2 regions of the Streptomyces sp. W1SF4 genome follow, and region 1 is predicted to be linked to the other one. Evidence: riboswitches for the same ligand, from Rfam matches in the RefSeq annotation. Region 1 holds a riboswitch; the other holds the start of a gene.

Region 1 (9,265 bases):
CAGGTCGTGAGCCTGCTCCAGGGCGGGCAGGGCGTCTTCGGCATCGCGGTGGGCGTCGTCTGGCGCGACGTCGAGAACGCGCTGTCGCAGCTGCACGGGGAGCGCGTGGACACCGGGGAGACCCTGGTGGGCCACAACCCCACCGACGAGCTCGCAGCCCGCCGGAACCGGGCCGTCTGAACCGGGCCGTGTGAACCCGGTCGGCCCAACCCGGCCGACCGGAGCGGGACCGCCGTCCGAGCCCCGCGGCGGGTCCCGGGGCCGGTGATCAGCGCGTTGTCAGTGGCGTAGGGCAGCATCGGTGCTGTGAGATCCGCCCCGACCATCCTGCACCTGGACATGGACGCCTTCTACGCCTCCGTGGAGCAGGCGTCGAAGCCCAGCCTGCGGGGGAAGGCCGTGATCGTCGGAGGGCTCGGCCCGCGCGGGGTCGTCGCCACCGCCTCCTACGAGGCCCGACGGTTCGGGGTGCACTCGGCGATGCCGACGGCGCAGGCCCGCCGCCTCTGCCCGAACGGCGCCTACCTGATCCCCCGCTTCACCCTGTACCGCGAGGTCAGCGAGCTGGTCATGAGCCTGCTGCGGGAGCTGTCGCCGCTGGTGGAGCCGCTCAGCCTGGACGAGGCCTTCGTGGACCTGGAGGCGGGCGGCGCGGCCTTCGACGCGGCGACCGCACGCGCGACGGGGGAGCGGCTGCGGGCCGGCATCACGGCCCTGACGGGGCTCAGCGGCTCGGTGGGCCTGGCCGGGTCCAAGATGCTGGCCAAGATCGCCTCCGAGGAGGCCAAGCCCGACGGACTGCTGCTGATCGAACCGGGCACCGAGCGCGAGCTCCTCGCGCCCATGCCGGTGCGCACCCTGCCCGGGGTGGGTCCGGCCACCGGGGAGCACCTGCGCCGGGCCGGGATCACCACCGTGGGGGAGCTGGCCGAGGCGGGCGAGGACGAGCTGGTGCGGATGGTGGGCCGGGCGCACGGCGTCGGCCTGTACCGGATGGCGCTGGGGCTGGACGACCGGCCGGTGGTCGCCGAGCGGGACGCGAAGTCCGTCTCGGTGGAGGACACCTTCGACGTGGACCTGCACGACCGGGTGCGGATCCGGTACGAGGTGCAGCGGCTCGCCGACCGCTGCGTGGGCCGGCTGCGCGCCTCAGGCCACTCGGGGCGGACCATCGTCCTGAAGGTGCGCCGCTACGACTTCTCGACCCTGACCCGTTCCGAGACGCTGCGGGGCCCCACCGACGACCCGGCGGTGGTGCGGGAGGCGGCCGCGCGGCTGCTGGAGGGCGTGGACACCACCGGCGGGGTGCGGCTGCTGGGGGTGGGCGTGACGGGGCTCGCCGACTACACGCAGGAGGACCTCTTCGCCCAGGCGCGGGCCGCCGCCGAGGGGGAGGCGGCGGAGCCGCAGGGCCCCGAGGAGGACGCCGCCGGGGCCGCCCCGGAGGGCGGGGTACCGGGGGCGCCCGCGGAGCCCCTGGAGGGCGCCGGGGCCGCTCCCGTGAGGCACTGGCCGGCGGGCAGCGACGTCCGCCACGCGGTGTACGGGCCGGGCTGGGTGCAGGGCAGCGGGGTCGGGCGGGTGACCGTACGGTTCGAGCGGCCCGGATCGCCCCCGGGCCGGGTCCGCACGTTCCTGCTGGACGACCCGGAGCTGGAGCCGTCCGACCCCCTGCCCCTGGTGGGGGAGGTTTAGCCGTCCTGGGGGTGGGGGCGCTGGAAGTCGGAGGGGAGGGCCACGTCCAGGCCGTAGTGGTGGTAGAGCTGGAGCTCCTGCTCGGGGGAGAGGTGGCGGCCGACCCCGAAGTCGGGGGCGTCCTTGATCAGGGAACGTTCGAAGGGCACGCGCAGGGCGTCGTCCACCACTTCGCTGGGTTCCAGGGGGACGAAGGCGTCGCGGCCGAAGAGGCCCGTCCGGACCGCGGCCCACTCCGGGACGCCCGTGGCGTCGTCGAGGTAGACCTCGTCCACGGTGCCGATCTTGGCGCCGTTGCGGTCGAACGCCTTGCGGCCGATCAGGCTGCGGGGATCGATGTCGGTCTGCACGGTCCCTCCGTACGGTCGCGGTGATGCACAGCTCATCCGTAATGACTACAGAAGTGCATATTTGAAGTGAGGGCCACTCGAGGGAGGGTCCAGATCCTCGCTGGTAGGCTGGGTGACGGCTGTTGACCCTGTGCGGGAGAGTCCTCCGAGTGAGTACGACGGAGGCGCCGAAGGAGCAAATCCTCCCCGGAATCTCTCAGGCATACGTACCGCACGTGACGAGGCCACTCTGGAAAGCAGGGGCAGGTGCCGGGCCCGCAGTACCGGGACCCTCCCCTCACCGACGGTGAAAGCCGGAGCTCTCGGGCGAACCCCGCGACTCCGGTGAAGCTCTCAGGTTGAGATGACAGAGGGGGAGGCCGTCCGGGTGCCCGCGCCGTGGTGCCCCTCGCAGGTCATACGACCAGGAGGCCTCCGTTATGACCGCCAACCGCATTCCGCTCTCCCAGCTCGAGCGGGGCATCCCCTTCGAGCAGCGTCACATCGGCCCGGACGCCGAAGCGCAGGCCAAGATGCTCGCCCAGGTGGGCTACGGCTCCCTCGACGAGCTGACCGCCGCCGCGGTACCGGATGTGATCAAGACCGCCGAGGCGCTGAACCTGCCCGAGGCCCGCACCGAAGCCGAGGTGCTGGCCGAGCTGCGCTCGCTGGCCGACCGCAACCAGGTGCTCTCCTCGATGATCGGTCTCGGCTACTACGGGACCTTCACCCCGCCGGTGATCCTGCGCAACGTCATGGAGAACCCGGCCTGGTACACGGCCTACACCCCGTACCAGCCGGAGATCTCGCAGGGCCGCCTGGAGGCGCTGCTGAACTTCCAGACCCTCGTCGCCGACCTGACCGGCCTGCCGACCTCCGGCGCCTCCCTGCTGGACGAGGGCACCGCGGCGGCCGAGGCCATGTCGCTGGCCCGCCGCGTGGGCAAGGTCAAGGGCGGGGTCTTCCTCGTCGACGCCGACGCGCTGCCGCAGACCATCGCCGTGATCGAGACCCGCGCCGAGCCCACGGGCGTCGAGGTCGTCGTCGCCGACCTCTCCGAGGGCATTCCCGCCGAGATCGCCGAGCGCGGTGTCTTCGGCGTGCTGCTCCAGTACCCGGGCGCCTCCGGCGCGGTCCGCGAGATCAAGCCGGTCATCGACCAGGCGCACGAGCTCGGCGCGATCGTCACCGTCTCCGCCGACCTGCTCGCCCTGACCCTGCTGACCTCCCCGGGCGAGCTGGGCGCGGACATCGCCGTCGGTACCACCCAGCGCTTCGGCGTCCCGATGGGCTTCGGCGGCCCGCACGCCGGCTACATGGCCGTCCAGGCCAAGCACGCCCGCTCCCTCCCCGGCCGCCTCGTCGGCGTCTCCGTGGACGCGGACGGCAACAAGGCGTACCGCCTGGCCCTGCAGACCCGCGAGCAGCACATCCGCCGCGAGAAGGCCACCAGCAACATCTGCACCGCGCAGGTGCTGCTCGCCGTCATGGCCGGCATGTACGCCGTCTACCACGGCCCGGACGGCCTGAAGACGATCGCCGCCCGCACCCACCGCTACGCCGCGGTCCTCGCCGCGGGCCTGACGGCCGGCGGGGTCGAGGTGGCGCACGGCTCCTTCTTCGACACCGTCACCGCCAAGGTCCCCGGCAAGGCCGCCGAGGTCGTCGCCGCCGCCCGTGAGGGCGGGGTCAACCTGTACCGGGCCGACGCCGACCACGTGTCGGTCTCCTGCGACGAGACCACCACCCGCGCCGACCTGGAAGCGGTCTGGGCCGCCTTCGGCGTCACCGCCGACGTCGAGGCCCTGGACGCGGTCACCGCGGACACGCTGCCCGAGGGCCTGCTGCGCTCGGACGCGTACCTGACCCACCCGGTCTTCCACCAGCACCGCTCCGAGACCGCGATGCTGCGCTACCTGCGCAAGCTCTCGGACAAGGACTACGCGCTGGACCGCGGCATGATCCCGCTGGGCTCCTGCACCATGAAGCTCAACGCGACCACCGAGATGGAGCCGGTGACCTGGCCCGAGTTCGGCCAGCTCCACCCGTTCGCCCCGGTCGAGCAGGCCGAGGGGTACCTCACGCTCATCACCGAGCTGGAGGAACGTCTCTGCGAGGTGACCGGCTACGACAAGGTCTCCATCCAGCCGAACGCCGGCTCCCAGGGCGAGCTCGCCGGCCTGCTGGCCGTCCGCGCCTACCACCGCGCGAACGGCGACGAGCAGCGCACCATCTGTCTCATCCCGTCCTCCGCGCACGGCACCAACGCCGCCAGCGCCGTGATGGCCGGCATGAAGGTCGTCGTCGTCAAGACCGCCGACGACGGCGAGGTGGACGCGGACGACCTGCGCGCCAAGATCGAGCAGTACCGGGACGAGCTCTCCGTCCTCATGATCACCTACCCGTCGACGCACGGTGTGTTCGAGGAGCACGTCGCCGACATCTGCGCCCAGGTGCACGAGGCCGGCGGCCAGGTGTACGTGGACGGCGCCAACCTGAACGCCCTGGTGGGTCTGGCCAAGCCGGGCCACTTCGGCGGCGACGTCTCGCACCTGAACCTGCACAAGACCTTCTGCATCCCGCACGGCGGCGGCGGCCCGGGCGTCGGCCCGGTCGGTGTCCGGGCGCACCTGGCCCCGTACCTGCCGAACCACCCGCTCCAGCCCACCGCCGGCCCCGAGACGGGCGTCGGCCCGATCTCCGCCGCGCCGTGGGGCTCGGCGGGCATCCTGCCGATCTCCTGGTCGTACGTCCGCCTGATGGGCGGCGAGGGCCTCAAGCGCGCCACCCAGGTGGCGGTGCTCGGCGCCAACTACATCGCCAAGCGCCTGGAGCCGCACTACCCGGTCCTCTACACCGGTCCGGGCAACCTGGTCGCGCACGAGTGCATCATCGACCTGCGCCCGCTGTCGAAGGCCACGGGCGTGAGCGTGGACGACATCGCCAAGCGCCTGATCGACTACGGCTTCCACGCGCCGACCATGTCCTTCCCGGTGGCCGGCACGCTGATGATCGAGCCGACCGAGTCCGAGGACCTCGTCGAGATCGACCGCTTCTGCGACGCGATGATCGCCATCCGCGCCGAGATCGAGCGGGTCGCCGGCGGCGAGTGGCCGGTGGACGACAACCCGCTGGCCAACGCCCCGCACACCGCCGCGGCGCTGGGCGGCGAGTGGAACCACCCGTACACCCGTGACGAGGCCGTCTTCCCGGGCGGGGTCGTGGCTGCCGAGAAGTACTGGCCGCCGGTGCGCCGGATCGACGGCGCGTTCGGCGACCGGAACCTGGTCTGCTCCTGCCCGCCGCTGGACGAGTACGACAACTGAGCCGGGACGGCGGGCCCGTCGCCGACGGGCCGCTGACGCGGTGAGGGAACGCCGAAGGGGCCGGTCCCGGAGCTTTGAGCTCCGGGACCGGCCCCTTCCGTGTCCGTGCGGTGTTGCCGTGCGCCGCCCGTCACGCCGCCGCGAGCGGGCGGTGCGGGGCGATGATCTGTCCGTCCGGCAGCAGCTCACCGGTGTCCTCGAAGAGCAGGACGCCGTTGCACAGCAGGCTCCAGCCCTGTTCCGGGTGGTTGGCCACCGGGCGCGCGGCCTCCCGGTCGGCGGATTCTGATGACGGGCAGGCGGGCTGGTGCTGGCACATGGATGGGTTCTTTCGCTGCGGTGTGGTCTGTTCGCTACGGCTCGATGCGTGGTTCATGGCCGTCCCCCTGGGTCGTCCCCGCACCTGCGGGGAGGATGTCCTCAGTGTTCCCCCAGGACCGCTGCTTCGCAGGTATTTCCCGGCAGCTGTCCTCTAGGAAGGAGGACGCATCACCCGTGCGGGCGGTTCATGCCAACTCCCCTGTCATTTCGGGTGGTTCGCATTGACCCGAGTGGACTAGGCCGAATGGGCCACCCGGATCAGGCCGCCGGGGCGGCGAGGGTCGGCGGGACCGGTGGGGCCGCCGGGGTCAGCCGGTGGGTCATGACGGGCAGCAGCTCCGAGACGGGATGCGGCCGGAAGGGCGCGATCCCGGGCGGGGCGGGAGCCAGGGGCACCAGCAGGTCCGCCGCGGCGAGGAGGCCGGCGGCGGCGTCGGCGCCCACCGCCCCGTGCAGCCACAAGGTCAACATGTACAGCTCAGGTACGGACAGCAGCCTCGGCTGGTATCCCTTGCCGAGCGACTCCGCCTGGCGCAGGGCGCGTTCGGTCGCGGCGACGTAGGGGCCCTCGAAGAAGTGGGAGAAGGTCCAGCCGTCCGGTGTCAGCCGGGTGTCGGCCGCCGCGACGAAGCGGTCGCCGCTGCGGATCAGGAACCGCCAGCCGGTGAGGCGGGTGCGGGGCGGGCGGCCGCCGGCCGCGTGGCCGGACACGCTCAGGCGGTCGAGCACGTGGACCGGGAGCGGGAGTTCGGCGGTCAGCGGGCCCTGGACCGAGCGCAGGGCCGGGGTGTGTGCCTCGTGGACGGCGGTGGGAGAACCGAGTGCCGCGAGAACGCTGCGCAGGGCGGGCGCGGGAGCCGGGGGAACATGCAGCGGCATGGTGGGTCGCCTCTCACTTGGGAGACCTGTGGTGCGGGGGAAGGTGCGGACGGCGCTGTCGCATTCTGGGGTCAGAGGTGGGCTTTGGGGCAATGGCCGCGCGCCAACTCTCTGCCTCGTTTGCGGAGTTTATACGACATGTGTTCACGCAGTGTTTCGGCTAGCCGTCCCGCCTATTGCCGGCAAGGCGTCTTCCGGTCCCGCTGCCATGGTATTCATGCCGGATGCACGCGGACATGCCGCGCTGACCTCGGAGGTTACCCCAGGGGTGCTCGGCTTGAAACCTTCGGCTATCAGGAATTGGCAAAGGCCAAGGGGAAATTGCGTTCCGTGGGTTGCCAGGTGAATGTGCCGGAGCGCCCTTCGGGCCGTACCGGCGCGCGCTCCCCGCCAAGGCCGCCCGCCCCGCGTTATGGATCACGGTGCCTGGGCATCATCGACCGTGACGTGCGCCCGGGGGGACCGGGCCTGGCCCACTCGAGGAGGGACACTTCGATGGGGGAGAAGGTCGTGGCAGGCGGATTCGACCTGTCCGATCGGCATCGGTATCGGAGGAAGCTTCACGAGTGCCTGGAGGGGCTGGAGCGGCTTCTGGCGGAGAAGAGGTTCGATCGCCCGAAGAACATGATGGGGCTGGAGATCGAGCTGAATCTCGCGGGTGCCGACGGTTTGCCGCGCATGGTGAATGCGCAGGTGCTGGAGCGGATAGCGAGCCCGGATTTCCAGACCGAACTCGGAATGTTCAACCTGGAGGTGAACGTACTCCCGCACCGGCTCGACGGGAGGGTATTCGACCAGCTCTCCGAAGAACTGAGCGCGGGACTCCACTACGCCCACCGGCAGGCCGCGGAGATCGACGCGGGCGTCGTGATGATCGGGATCCTCCCCACCATCTCCCGCGCGGACCTGGCCCTGGCCAACCTCTCGGCGGTGGACCGCTACTCCCTGCTCAACGAGCAGATCCTGATGATGCGCGGGGAGGACTTCCGCCTCGACATCGACGGGGTGGAGCGGCTGACCTGGAGCACGGGCTCGATCGTGCCGGAGGCCGCCTGCACCTCCGTACAGCTGCACCTCCAGGTCACCCCGGCCCGGTTCTCCGACGTGTGGAACGCGGCGCAGGCGGTGACCGCCGTCCAGATAGCCGTGGGGGCCAACTCGCCGTTCCTGTTCGGGCGCGAGCTGTGGCGCGAGTCGCGTCCGCCGCTGTTCACGCAGGCCACCGACACCCGGCCGCCCGAGCTCCAGGCGCAGGGGGTGCGGCCGCGGACCTGGTTCGGGGAGCGGTGGGTGGACTCGGCGTACGAGCTGTTCGCCGAGAACGTCCGCTTCTTCCCCGCCCTGCTGCCGATCTGCGACGAGGAGGAGCCGCTGCGGGTGCTCGCCGAGGGCGGGGTGCCGAGCCTGCAGGAGCTGGTCCTGCACAACGGCACGGTCTACCGGTGGAACCGGCCCGTCTACGGGGTCGCCGACGGGGTGCCGCACCTGAGGGTGGAGAACCGGGTCCTGCCGGCCGGGCCCACCGTGGCCGACGTCGTCGCCAACGCCGCCTTCTACTACGGACTCGTACGGACCCTCGCGGACGAGCCGCGCCCCGTGTGGACCCGGATGTCCTTCGCGGAGGCGGAGGCCAACTTCGACGCGGCCTGCCGGTACGGGATCGACGCGCGGATCCGCTGGCCGCGCAAGGGCCGGGCCGGGGGGCTGGTGAGCGTGCCCGCGGTGCGGCTGGTGCTGGACGAGCTGCTGCCGATGGCCGCGGCCGGGCTGGACGCCTGGGGCATCGAACCCGCCGACCGGGACCACTACCTCGGGATCATCGAGGAGCGGTGCCGGCGCCGGGTGAACGGGGCGACCTGGCAGGTGGAGACGTACCACCGCGCCCTGGCGGGCGGACTGGAGCGCGACGCCGCCCTCGCGGCCACCACCCGGCGCTACAGCGAGCTGATGCACAAGGGCGACCCCGTGCACACCTGGCCCGTGGGCCTGGAGGAACAGGAGGTGGACGCCACCCGGGCGGCCCGCCGCTGAGGAGCCGGCCGGCCGCGCCGGTCCCCGCCCGCTGATCCGCTCCCGCCGCCGAGGAGGCAGTATGGGGTGGTGGTCGCAACGGGACGGGAGTCAGGCGTGCGCGTCGAGCCGGAGCCGGTGGTCGTGGAACTGCGCGAGGACGGGCGCCGGGTCCTGCGCACCGAGACCCTGCTCGTGCTCGCGCTGTCGCTGGGCGCGAGCGGGGTCTCGGCGCTGATCAGCTTCATCGGCTCGCTCACCAAGCCGGGCGGCCTCAAGGACCAGGCCGCCACCCTCAACGGCTCCTACGCGCCCGGGCGGCCGTGGCTGGACCTGGCCTGGCAGCTGTTCGGGATCGCGTCCGCGCTGGTCCCCGTGCTCCTCGTCGCGCACCTGCTGACCCGCGAGGGTGCGCCCGGGCTGCGGGTGCTGGGCTTCGACCGCACCCGCCCCGGACCGGACCTGGCCCGGGGCGCGCTCGTGGCCGCCGGCATCGGCAGCGCCGGGCTCGCCTTCTACCTGGCGGCCCGGGCCACCGGCTTCAACCTGACGGTGGTGCCGGAGGCCCTGCCCGACGTGTGGTGGAAGTTCCCCGTGCTGATCCTCTCCGCGGTGCAGAACGCCGTGGTCGAGGAGGTCATCGTGCTGGCGTACCTGCTGCGCCGGCTCGGGCAGCTGGGCTGGTCGCCGACGGCCGCGCTGCTC
Region 2 (9,265 bases), 4.0 Mb from region 1:
GTCCTTGCCCGGCTTGGCGTCGTAGGCCAGCAGGCTGCGGACGTAGAGGCGCTGCATGTTCCAGACGAAGCCGTAGTAGGCGCGCGCCGGGTCGAGGTAGTCGACGTCCTGCGGGGACCAGAGCTTGAGCTCGCCGCCCTTGGCGTCGGAGGGGTTGATCACGGCGGTGGCGGCGCCGCTGTAGCCCTTGCCGCTGTCGCCGTCGGCCTTGTCGTCCTTCTTCGCCCCGTTGTCACCGCACGCGGCGGTCATCGAGAGCGCGGCGATCACGGCGGTGATCGCAAGGGCCTGCTTTCTGCGGGTCACGTTGTCCAACCTCCATAGGTGGTGAATCGAAGAAGCGGTTCAGCTGCCCTTGGGGTCGAGTGCGTCACGCAGCCCGTCCCCGAAGAGGTTGAACGCCAGGACGGTGATGAAGATCGTCATACCGGGAACCACCATGTACATGGGGTCGTCCTGGTAGATGGGGACGGCGTCGGAGAGCATCTTTCCCCAGGAAGCGGTGGGCGGCTTGACGCCGGCACCGAGGAAGCTGAGGGCCGCTTCGGTCAGGATGTTGGTCGGGATGATCAGCGTGGCGTACACGAGGATCGGTGCGACCAGGTTGGGCAGCAGCTCCTTGAGGAGGATGTAGCCGCGCCCGGCTCCGAGGCTGCGTGCGGCCTCGACGTACTCGCGTTCCCGCAGGGAGATCGTCTGGCCCCGGACGATGCGGCCGATGTACGGCCAGCCGAAGAAGCCGATGACGAGGATGAGCACGCCCATCCGCACGCCGGAACCCTCGAACCCCCACAAGGAGTTGGGGACCACGGAGACCAGGGCGATGGTGAACAGCAGCTGGGGGAAGGCCAGCAGCAGGTCCATCAGGCGGCTGATGATGCCGTCCACCCAGCCGCCGAGGAAGCCGGCGAGGGCGCCCAGGAGGCTTCCCAGGACGACCGAGACGAAGGCCGCCAGGAAGGCGACGACCAGCGAGATGCGGGCGCCGTAGACGATCCGGCTGAACACGTCGCGCCCGTTGGTCGGTTCGACGCCCAGCAGGAAGTCGGAACTGATGCCGCCGAAGGAGCCGAGCGGCGTGCCCAGGTCCGGGTCGATCATGTCCTCGTGGAACTCGTTGGGGTCGTGGCCCAGCAGGTTCACGATCAGCGGCGCGAAGACCGCCACCAGGATCAGGAGGATCACGATCACGCCGCCGGTGAGCGCGACCTTGTCGCGCTTGAGCCGCATCCAGGCGATGCGGCCGGGCGAGCGGCCTTCGATGGCCTTGGCAGGGACTTCGGCTACGGACACGGGTGCGGGTGTTTCCGCGCTCGTGTCGTGCAGTGGTGCCGTCATCGTGGTGGGGACCCCTCTCGGCCGACGGGTGGGTCGGCCCATGCCCGCCGCTGTGGCGGCGTTGGTGCGGAGTGGCGCTCCAGTGCTCGGGGCACGTGAACGCGTACGAGGTGCGAGGTGCTGGCAGTGCGGCCGTGCTGTGGGTGGAGCAGGGTGCGGTGCGTGCGGTGCGGTGCGGCTGAGGTGCGGGAAGTGCGGAAGCGCCGCGTCGGGACGAGCGGCGAGGTCCACGTGCCGAACCGCGTCCTGGAGGACTGACCGGCTCTTGGGTGGGGAGTCTTCATCGGGCGCTCGACCAGCCGCCAGACCCGCAGATGAATGGATGCGCAACCGTGATCTGACGCCCTGATTCCCGTTATCCGGACTCCGCTCACGGCTCAGCGGAGCAAGACCGTCCGTTCGGTACGCAAACGGACATCACGGCCAACTCTGGGGACGAGTACGCCAATTGGGCGCCCACTTGCGGCGATATCCGGACAAGACGAAGGCCGCCGGGAACCGTGGTTCCCGGCGGCCCGTGGTCCGTCGGAGGGGGCTGTCCCAGACTGCGGGCGCACCCCGGAAATCCCTGTAGGAAGCTCGGGGAAAGCGTCCCCGGGGCGCCCGCGGGAGCTCAGTAGGCGGCCGCCTGCCCCTCGCGGTCGTAGAAGGGCCGGGTCTGCGCGCGCAGCCACATCGCCACCGGGTCGTGCTCGTCCGCGAGCGCGACCGTGCACACCGGGACCCCCTCGGGCACGGCGCCGACCGACTGGCGCATCATCTCGCGTACGGATTCCAGCGCGTGCGGCGAGGCGTCGTACAGGTCGAGCCCCACCGCCAGGTACGCGGACCCCAGCGAGGGCTGCACCCAGGCGCGACGCAGCGACCTCACGGCCGGCGTGCGGTGCGCGTGCTGGGTCAGCAGCCCGTAGAACTGCGGGAGCTCCAGGGACGGCTCGGACAGCCGCAGCGGCCCCGCCGGCATCCGGTCCAGGCCGGTGGCGACCCGGCGCAGGTCGGCCCAGGGGATGCCGAGGCCGCCGCCCTGGGCGTGCGGGTTGACCCACAGCCCCCAGCGGTCCGGGTAGAGGGCGCGGGCGATGTCCCGGCCCGTGACCACCTCGTAGCCCCGGTTCCAGCCGCTCGCGGCCAGCTCCTGCGGGGAGGTCACGCAGGGGGCGTAGCCCAGCCCCTCGACCTCCATGCCGCCGTACTGGGCGTCCGGTGAGCCCGGCTGCCCCTGCCACAGGAGCATCCACAGCCTGCCCTCGGCGAGGGCGTGCAGGAATGACTCATAGCTCTCATAGCGCCCGGGAGTCACCTGGCGCAGCATGTGCTCGACCTGCCCGGCCGCGGCCGTGCCTGACGCACTCACCCGGTACCCCTCTTCGTCTTCGTCCGCCCGTCGTCCACACGTCCCGACCAGCTTAAGCGGCGCTACGGCAGGTAGAAGGGGCGTACGCGCTCACGAATCCACTCCGTGACCGGGTCCTCGGCGGCGTCCAGCAGGATCAACTGCACGGGCCAGGGCGCCGGTACGCGGCCCAGGGCGCGGCCGAGCGCCTCCAGCGGGGCGTCGCGCAGTGCGGGATCCCATCCCAGCAGGCGGACACCGATGTAGAGCTGGGGCTCGCCGCCCTCGACGCTGGCAAGGCAGCGGTGGGCGGACGCCACGGCGCCGGTGGCCCGGAACTCCTCGGCCGCGGCCGCGAGGAAGTCGACCGGGTCGTCCTGCCAGTCGGGCTCGAAGAGCCGGACGCGGGCGCCACCCGCCGGACCGTCGAGCTCGGTGCGGCCGGCGCGGCAGAGCTCCGCGACGGCGGCCGGGGGGAGCGGGACCCCGACGGCGCCCTCGGGGTTCACGGCGATGCCGAGCTGCGGGGGCAGGCCGCGGGCGAACTCGACGGCGGGGGCGACCGCGAAGTCCATGGCGGGGCCGGCGGCGATGCGGAACTGGGCCTCCGAGCTGTAGACGGGGACGTACGCGGCGCCGTCGATCAGCATCGTGGGGAGGTCGAGGGAGGCGCTGTCGGGGCCGCCGCCGTTCGGCAGCGGCACCCAGACCTGGCCGCGGCCGAGCGCGTCGATGATCCGCGGGCCGGCGTCCGCCTGGCCGAGCGCCGCCCCGAGCACCTGCTCCAACTCGTTCGCCGGCCAGCCGTTGCCTTGCGCCTGCATCTGCCTGTGCCTCCGTGTGGTCGCGCCCTGTGTGCCCCCGAGGCTATCGGGGCCGGGCGCGCGGTGGAGCGCCGGTCCGGTGTGCGGGCTCCCGCCGCGCGGGCGGCCGTCAGTCCCGCCGGCCGGGTCAGGGGCCGAAGGTGATCCGGGTGACGGCGGCGGCCGAGGGGCGGTCCAGGAGGGTGACCGAGGCGCAGCCCCGCGGGGTGCGGCCCGCTTCCGCGGAGCGCAGGAGGCGCGAGACCGCCCCCCGGTGCCGCGCGAAGGCGTACGCCGACACCCGCCGCCCCCGGACCGCCTGCCCGGACAGCGCCTCCTCGGCGGTGGTGTCCAGCAGCAGCAGGTGCAGCCCCCGCCCCCGCCGCCGGGCGAAGGCGGCCAGCAGGCCCCGCACCCACGGCTGGGTGCCGCAGTCGTGGACCACCACAGAGGCGCCGGAGCGCAGCTCGCGCCACAGCCCCCCGTAGTGGGCGGCGCGGACCAGCGGCCGGTACACCGCGTACGGCAGGCGGGACGGCATCCGGCGCTCCCACCGCTCGCGGGTGTCCTGCGAGTCGATGGCGGCTTCGGCGGCCCGCTTGATCAGGGTGCTCTTGCCGCCGCCGGGCAGCCCGGACACCACGACGATGTCCCCGGCGGCGTAGCTCAGCCGGTGCGGCCGCGCGGACCGTCCGCGCAGGTCGCGGACGGGGCCGCCGGCGGCCGGCGCGGACCGGGCGGTGCTCCGCCGCTGCGGGGCCGCCCCGACCGCGCCTGTAGTCGTCGCCACTCCGAGTCTCCGCACAGTGATCGTCTCCCCCGAATCGGGCCGCGGGGGCCCCATGCCCGCCCCGTGTAAAGAGACGGTAATCCGACGGCCACGGTTGCGGCCGGGCATTCCACGGCGCGGACGGCCGGCCCCGTCCGGACCGCACGTTCTTCCGGGCCCCACTGCCCTCCCCGGGCCGTCCCGTGCAATGATGTGCGCCATCTGGACACCAAACTGCATACCGGCCGCTTGAATCCGCGCGGGAGAGTCCCGGCAGGCCGCGAGGCCGTGCCCGGGCGCCGAAGGAGCAAGTACCTCCCTTGAATCTCTCAGGCCCCGTACCGCGTGGATGAGGCAGATCTGAAAAGCGAGCCCCGCCGCGTCCGTCCCCGACGGCCGCCCGGCGCGTGCTCCACCCAAGGTGCAAGTCGGCGTTCCCCCTGGCGGGAACTCTCGGCGAACCTCTCAGGTTCCGATGACAGATGGGGAGGAACCTCCTCGTCATGTCATGCCCTGGGACCCGGGAGCCACACCCATGAGCACTGCCCCCCGCCTGACCGCGCTCGACGCGCTGCACCGCTCGCTCGGTGCCACCATGACCGACTTCGCGGGCTGGGACATGCCGCTGCGCTACGCCAGTGAGCGCGACGAGCACAACGCCGTACGCACCAAGGCCGGCCTCTTCGACCTGTCGCACATGGGCGAGATCACCCTGACCGGCCCGGAGGCCGTGAAGGCGCTGGACTACGCGCTGGTCGGGAACATCTCCACCGTCGGTGTCGGCCGCGCCCGCTACACGCACATCTGCCAGGAGGACGGCGGGATCCTCGACGACCTGATCGTCTACCGCCTGGGCGAGACCGAGTACATGGTCGTCGCCAACGCCTCCAACGCCCAGGTCGTGCTGGACGCGCTCACCGAGCGCGCGGCCGGCTTCGACACCGAGGTCCGCGACGACCGTGACGCGTACGCGCTGATCGCCGTCCAGGGCCCGGAGTCCCCCGGCATCCTGAAGTCCCTCACGGACGCCGACCTGGACGGCCTGAAGTACTACGCCGGCCTGCCGGGCACCGTCGCGGGCGTACCCGCGCTGATCGCCCGTACCGGCTACACCGGCGAGGACGGCTTCGAGCTGTTCGTCTCCCCCGCTCACGCCGTGGAGCTGTGGCAGGCGCTGACCGAGGCGGGCAAGGACGCCGGTCTGGTGCCGGCCGGCCTGTCCTGCCGCGACACGCTGCGCCTGGAGGCGGGCATGCCGCTGTACGGGCACGAGCTGACGACCGCGCTGACCCCCTTCGACGCCGGGCTGGGCCGGGTCGTGAAGTTCGAGAAGGAGGGCGACTTCGTCGGCCGCGCCGCCCTGGAGGCCGCCGCCGAGGTCGCCGCCACCAAGCCGCCGCGCAAGCTGGTCGGCCTGGTCGCCGAGGGCCGCCGCGTCCCGCGCGCCGGCTTCCCCGTGGTCGCGGGCGGCGAGGTCATCGGCGAGGTGACCTCGGGCGCCCCCTCCCCCACCCTGGGCAAGCCGATCGCGATGGCGTACGTCGACGCGGAGCACGCCGCGCCCGGCACCTCCGGCGTCGGCGTCGACATTCGCGGTACGCATGAGCCGTACGAGGTCGTGGCCCTGCCCTTCTACAAGCGGCAGAAGTAGCCCTCGTACCGGGTCCCCCCGTCTCAGCACGCAAGACCACCGTTCGTATCCACCTCCCCGCATCCAGGAGAATCAGGTCATGAGCAACCCCCAGCAGCTGCGTTACACCAAGGAGCACGAGTGGCTGTCGGCCGTCGAGGACGGCGTCGCGACGGTCGGCATCACGGAGTTCGCGGCCAACGCGCTCGGTGACGTCGTCTACGCCCAGCTCCCCGAGGTCGGCGAGACCGTCACCGAGGGCGAGACCTGTGGCGAGCTGGAGTCGACCAAGTCGGTCAGCGACCTGTACTCCCCCGTCTCCGGTGAGATCACGGAATTCAACCAGGACGTCGTGGACGACCCGTCGCTGGTGAACTCCGCCCCGTTCGAGGGTGGCTGGCTGTTCAAGGTGCGCCTGTCGGAGGAGCCGAAGGACGCGCTCTCCGCCGACGAGTACGCCGCGCTCACCCACTCCGACAACTGACACCCCAGGGGCCCTGAATGTCCGTTCTGAACACCCCCCTCCACGAGCTCGACCCCGACGTCGCCGCCGCCGTCGACGCGGAGCTCGCGCGCCAGCAGTCGACCCTGGAAATGATCGCGTCGGAGAACTTCGCTCCGGTCGCCGTCATGGAGGCCCAGGGCTCGGTCCTGACCAACAAGTACGCCGAGGGCTACCCGGGCCGCCGCTACTACGGCGGCTGCGAGCACGTCGACGTGGTCGAGCAGATCGCGATCGACCGCATCAAGGCGCTGTTCGGCGCCGAGGCCGCGAACGTCCAGCCGCACTCGGGTGCGCAGGCCAACGCCGCCGCGATGTTCGCGCTGCTGAAGCCGGGCGACACGATCATGGGCCTGAACCTGGCCCACGGCGGTCACCTGACCCACGGCATGAAGATCAACTTCTCCGGCAAGCTCTACAACGTGGTCCCGTACCACGTCGGCGAGGACGGCCAGGTCGACATGGCCGAGGTCGAGCGCCTGGCCAAGGAGTCCAAGCCGCAGCTGATCGTCGCCGGCTGGTCCGCGTACCCGCGCCAGCTGGACTTCGCCGCGTTCCGCCGGATCGCGGACGAGGTCGGCGCGTACCTGATGGTCGACATGGCGCACTTCGCCGGCCTGGTCGCCGCGGGTCTGCACCCGAACCCGGTGCCGCACGCCCACGTCGTCACCACCACCACGCACAAGACCCTCGGCGGTCCGCGCGGCGGTGTCATCCTGTCGACGCAGGAGCTGGCCAAGAAGATCAACTCCGCGGTCTTCCCGGGCCAGCAGGGCGGTCCGCTGGAGCACGTGATCGCGGCCAAGGCCGTCTCCTTCAAGGTCGCGGCCTCGCCGGAGTTCAAGGAGCGCCAGGAGCGCACCCTGGAGGGCGCGAAGATCCTCGCCGCCCGCCTGGTCCAGGACGACGTCAAGGCCGTGGGCGTGGACGTCCTCACCGGCGGCACCGACGTGCACCTGGTCCTGGTCGACCTGCGCGACTCGGAGCTGGACGGCCAGCAGGCCGAGGACCGCCTCCACGAGGTCGGCATCACGGTCAACCGGAACGCCATCCCGAACGACCCGCGGCCGCCGATGGTCACCTCGGGCCTGCGGATCGGTACGCCGGCCCTCGCGACCCGCGGTTTCGACGCCGAGGCCTTCACCGAGGTCGCCGAGATCATCGCGCAGGCGCTGAAGCCGGAGTACGACGCCGCCGACCTCAAGGCGCGCGTCTCGGCCCTGGCCGCGAAGTTCCCGCTGTACCCGTCGCTCTAGGCGCGGTTTCCGGGGCCCGGCCTTGTTCTCCACAAGGCCGGGCCCTTTCCATGACCGCAACCCGGCACCGGAACGCGATCCGGCTCACGCCTGACGGCCCCGTCCGGGAGGCGAACCGTTCATCTCCACGCGTTACGCTCGTCTGCCGGACAAAATCCGCAGATCCCCCTTCTTGATCACCACACCCCTGCCCCCTCCCCACCCCACGAGCAGACAAGGGAGTCCGCCAGTGGCCATCTCCGTCTTCGACCTCTTCTCCATCGGCATCGGCCCGTCCTCCTCCCACACGGTCGGCCCGATGCGCGCGGCGCGCATGTTCGTGACGCGGCTGAAGAAGGACGGCGTCCTCGCCCAGACCGCCGCCGTGCGGGCGGAGCTCTTCGGCTCCCTCGGCGCGACCGGCCACGGCCACGGCACGCCCAAGGCGGTCCTGCTGGGCCTGGAGGGCCACTCCCCCCGCACCGTGGACGTCGAGTCCGCCGACGACGAGGTGGAGCGCATCCGCAAGAGCGGCAAGCTGCGGCTGCTGGGCGCGGAGATAGGCGGTGCCCACGAGATCGACTTCGACGAGCCGAGCCAGCTGATCCTGCACCGCCGCCGCTCGCTGCCCTACCACGCGAACGGCATGACCCTCTTCGCGTACGACGCCTCCGGCGCGCCGCTGCTGGAGAAGACGTACTACTCCGTGGGCGGCGGCTTCGTCGTGGACGAGGACGCGGTCGGCGAGGACCGGATCAAGCTCGACGACACCGTGCTGAAGTACCCCTTCCGCTCCGGTGACGAGATGCTGCGCCTGGCGAACGAGACGGGCCTGTCGATCTCCTCCCTGATGCTGGAGAACGAGAAGGCCTGGCGCACCGAGGAGGAGATCCGCGAGGGCCTGCTGGAGATCTGGCGCGTCATGCAGTCCTGCGTCTCGCGCGGCATGTCCCGCGAGGGCATCCTCCCGGGCGGCCTGCGCGTCAAGCGCCGCGCCGCGTCCACGGCGCGCCAGCTGCGCACCGAGGGCGACCCGATGATGCACCGCAGCGAGTGGACGACGATCTACGCGATGGCCGTCAACGAGGAGAACGCCGCGGGCGGCCGCGTCGTCACCGCGCCCACGAACGGCGCCGCGGGCGTCCTGCCGGCCGTCCTGCACTACTACGTGAACTTCGTGCCCGGCGCGGACGAGGACGGCGTGGTCCGCTTCCTGCTGGCCGCCGGGGCGATCGGCATGCTCTTCAAGGAGAACGCCTCGATCTCCGGCGCCGAGGTCGGCTGCCAGGGCGAGGTCGGCTCGGCCTGCTCGATGGCGGCCGGTGCCCTCGCCGAGGTGCTGGGCGGCACCCCCGAGCAGGTCGAGAACGCCGCCGAGATCGGCATGGAGCACAACCTCGGCCTGACCTGCGACCCGGTGGGCGGCCTGGTCCAGATCCCCTGCATCGAGCGCAACGGCATGGCCGCCGTCAAGGCCGTCACCGCCGCGAAGATGGCGATGCGCGGGGACGGCAGCCACAAGGTCTCCCTCGACAAGGTCATCAAGACCATGAAGGAGACCGGCGCCGACATGAAGATCAAGTACAAGGAGACGGCGCGCGGCGGCCTCGCGGTCAACGTCATCGAGTGCTGATCAGCGACGTGCGCGCATGATC

The links. Region 1 has a riboswitch for glycine ahead of gcvP (aminomethyl-transferring glycine dehydrogenase). Riboswitches for the same ligand answer to the same signal wherever they lie in the genome.
Region 2: another riboswitch for glycine. It lies ahead of gcvT (glycine cleavage system aminomethyltransferase GcvT); the one in region 1 lies ahead of gcvP (aminomethyl-transferring glycine dehydrogenase).

What each region holds. Positions count from the first base shown of each region.
Region 1 covers NZ_CP034350.1:1,291,484-1,300,748, reverse strand. The annotation lists gene D1J60_RS06155 (MerR family transcriptional regulator) at 1-180, shown strand, start outside; gene D1J60_RS06150 (DNA polymerase IV) at 307-1,695, shown strand; gene D1J60_RS06145 (PRC-barrel domain-containing protein) at 1,692-2,045, opposite strand; glycine riboswitch at 2,169-2,267, shown strand; gene gcvP (aminomethyl-transferring glycine dehydrogenase) at 2,465-5,350, shown strand; gene D1J60_RS06135 (DUF5999 family protein) at 5,481-5,669, opposite strand; gene D1J60_RS06130 (hypothetical protein) at 5,930-6,550, opposite strand; gene D1J60_RS06125 (glutamate-cysteine ligase family protein) at 7,046-8,581, shown strand; gene D1J60_RS06120 (CPBP family intramembrane glutamic endopeptidase) at 8,678-9,265, shown strand, end outside.
Region 2 covers NZ_CP034350.1:5,279,986-5,289,250, reverse strand. The annotation lists gene D1J60_RS24805 (ABC transporter substrate-binding protein) at 1-252, opposite strand, end outside; gene D1J60_RS24800 (ABC transporter permease) at 346-1,338, opposite strand; gene D1J60_RS24795 (enhanced serine sensitivity protein SseB C-terminal domain-containing protein) at 1,952-2,692, opposite strand; gene D1J60_RS24790 (enhanced serine sensitivity protein SseB) at 2,755-3,495, opposite strand; gene D1J60_RS24785 (AAA family ATPase) at 3,623-4,264, opposite strand; glycine riboswitch at 4,494-4,597, shown strand; gene gcvT (glycine cleavage system aminomethyltransferase GcvT) at 4,779-5,894, shown strand; gene gcvH (glycine cleavage system protein GcvH) at 5,974-6,357, shown strand; gene glyA (serine hydroxymethyltransferase) at 6,375-7,631, shown strand; gene D1J60_RS24765 (L-serine ammonia-lyase) at 7,861-9,243, shown strand.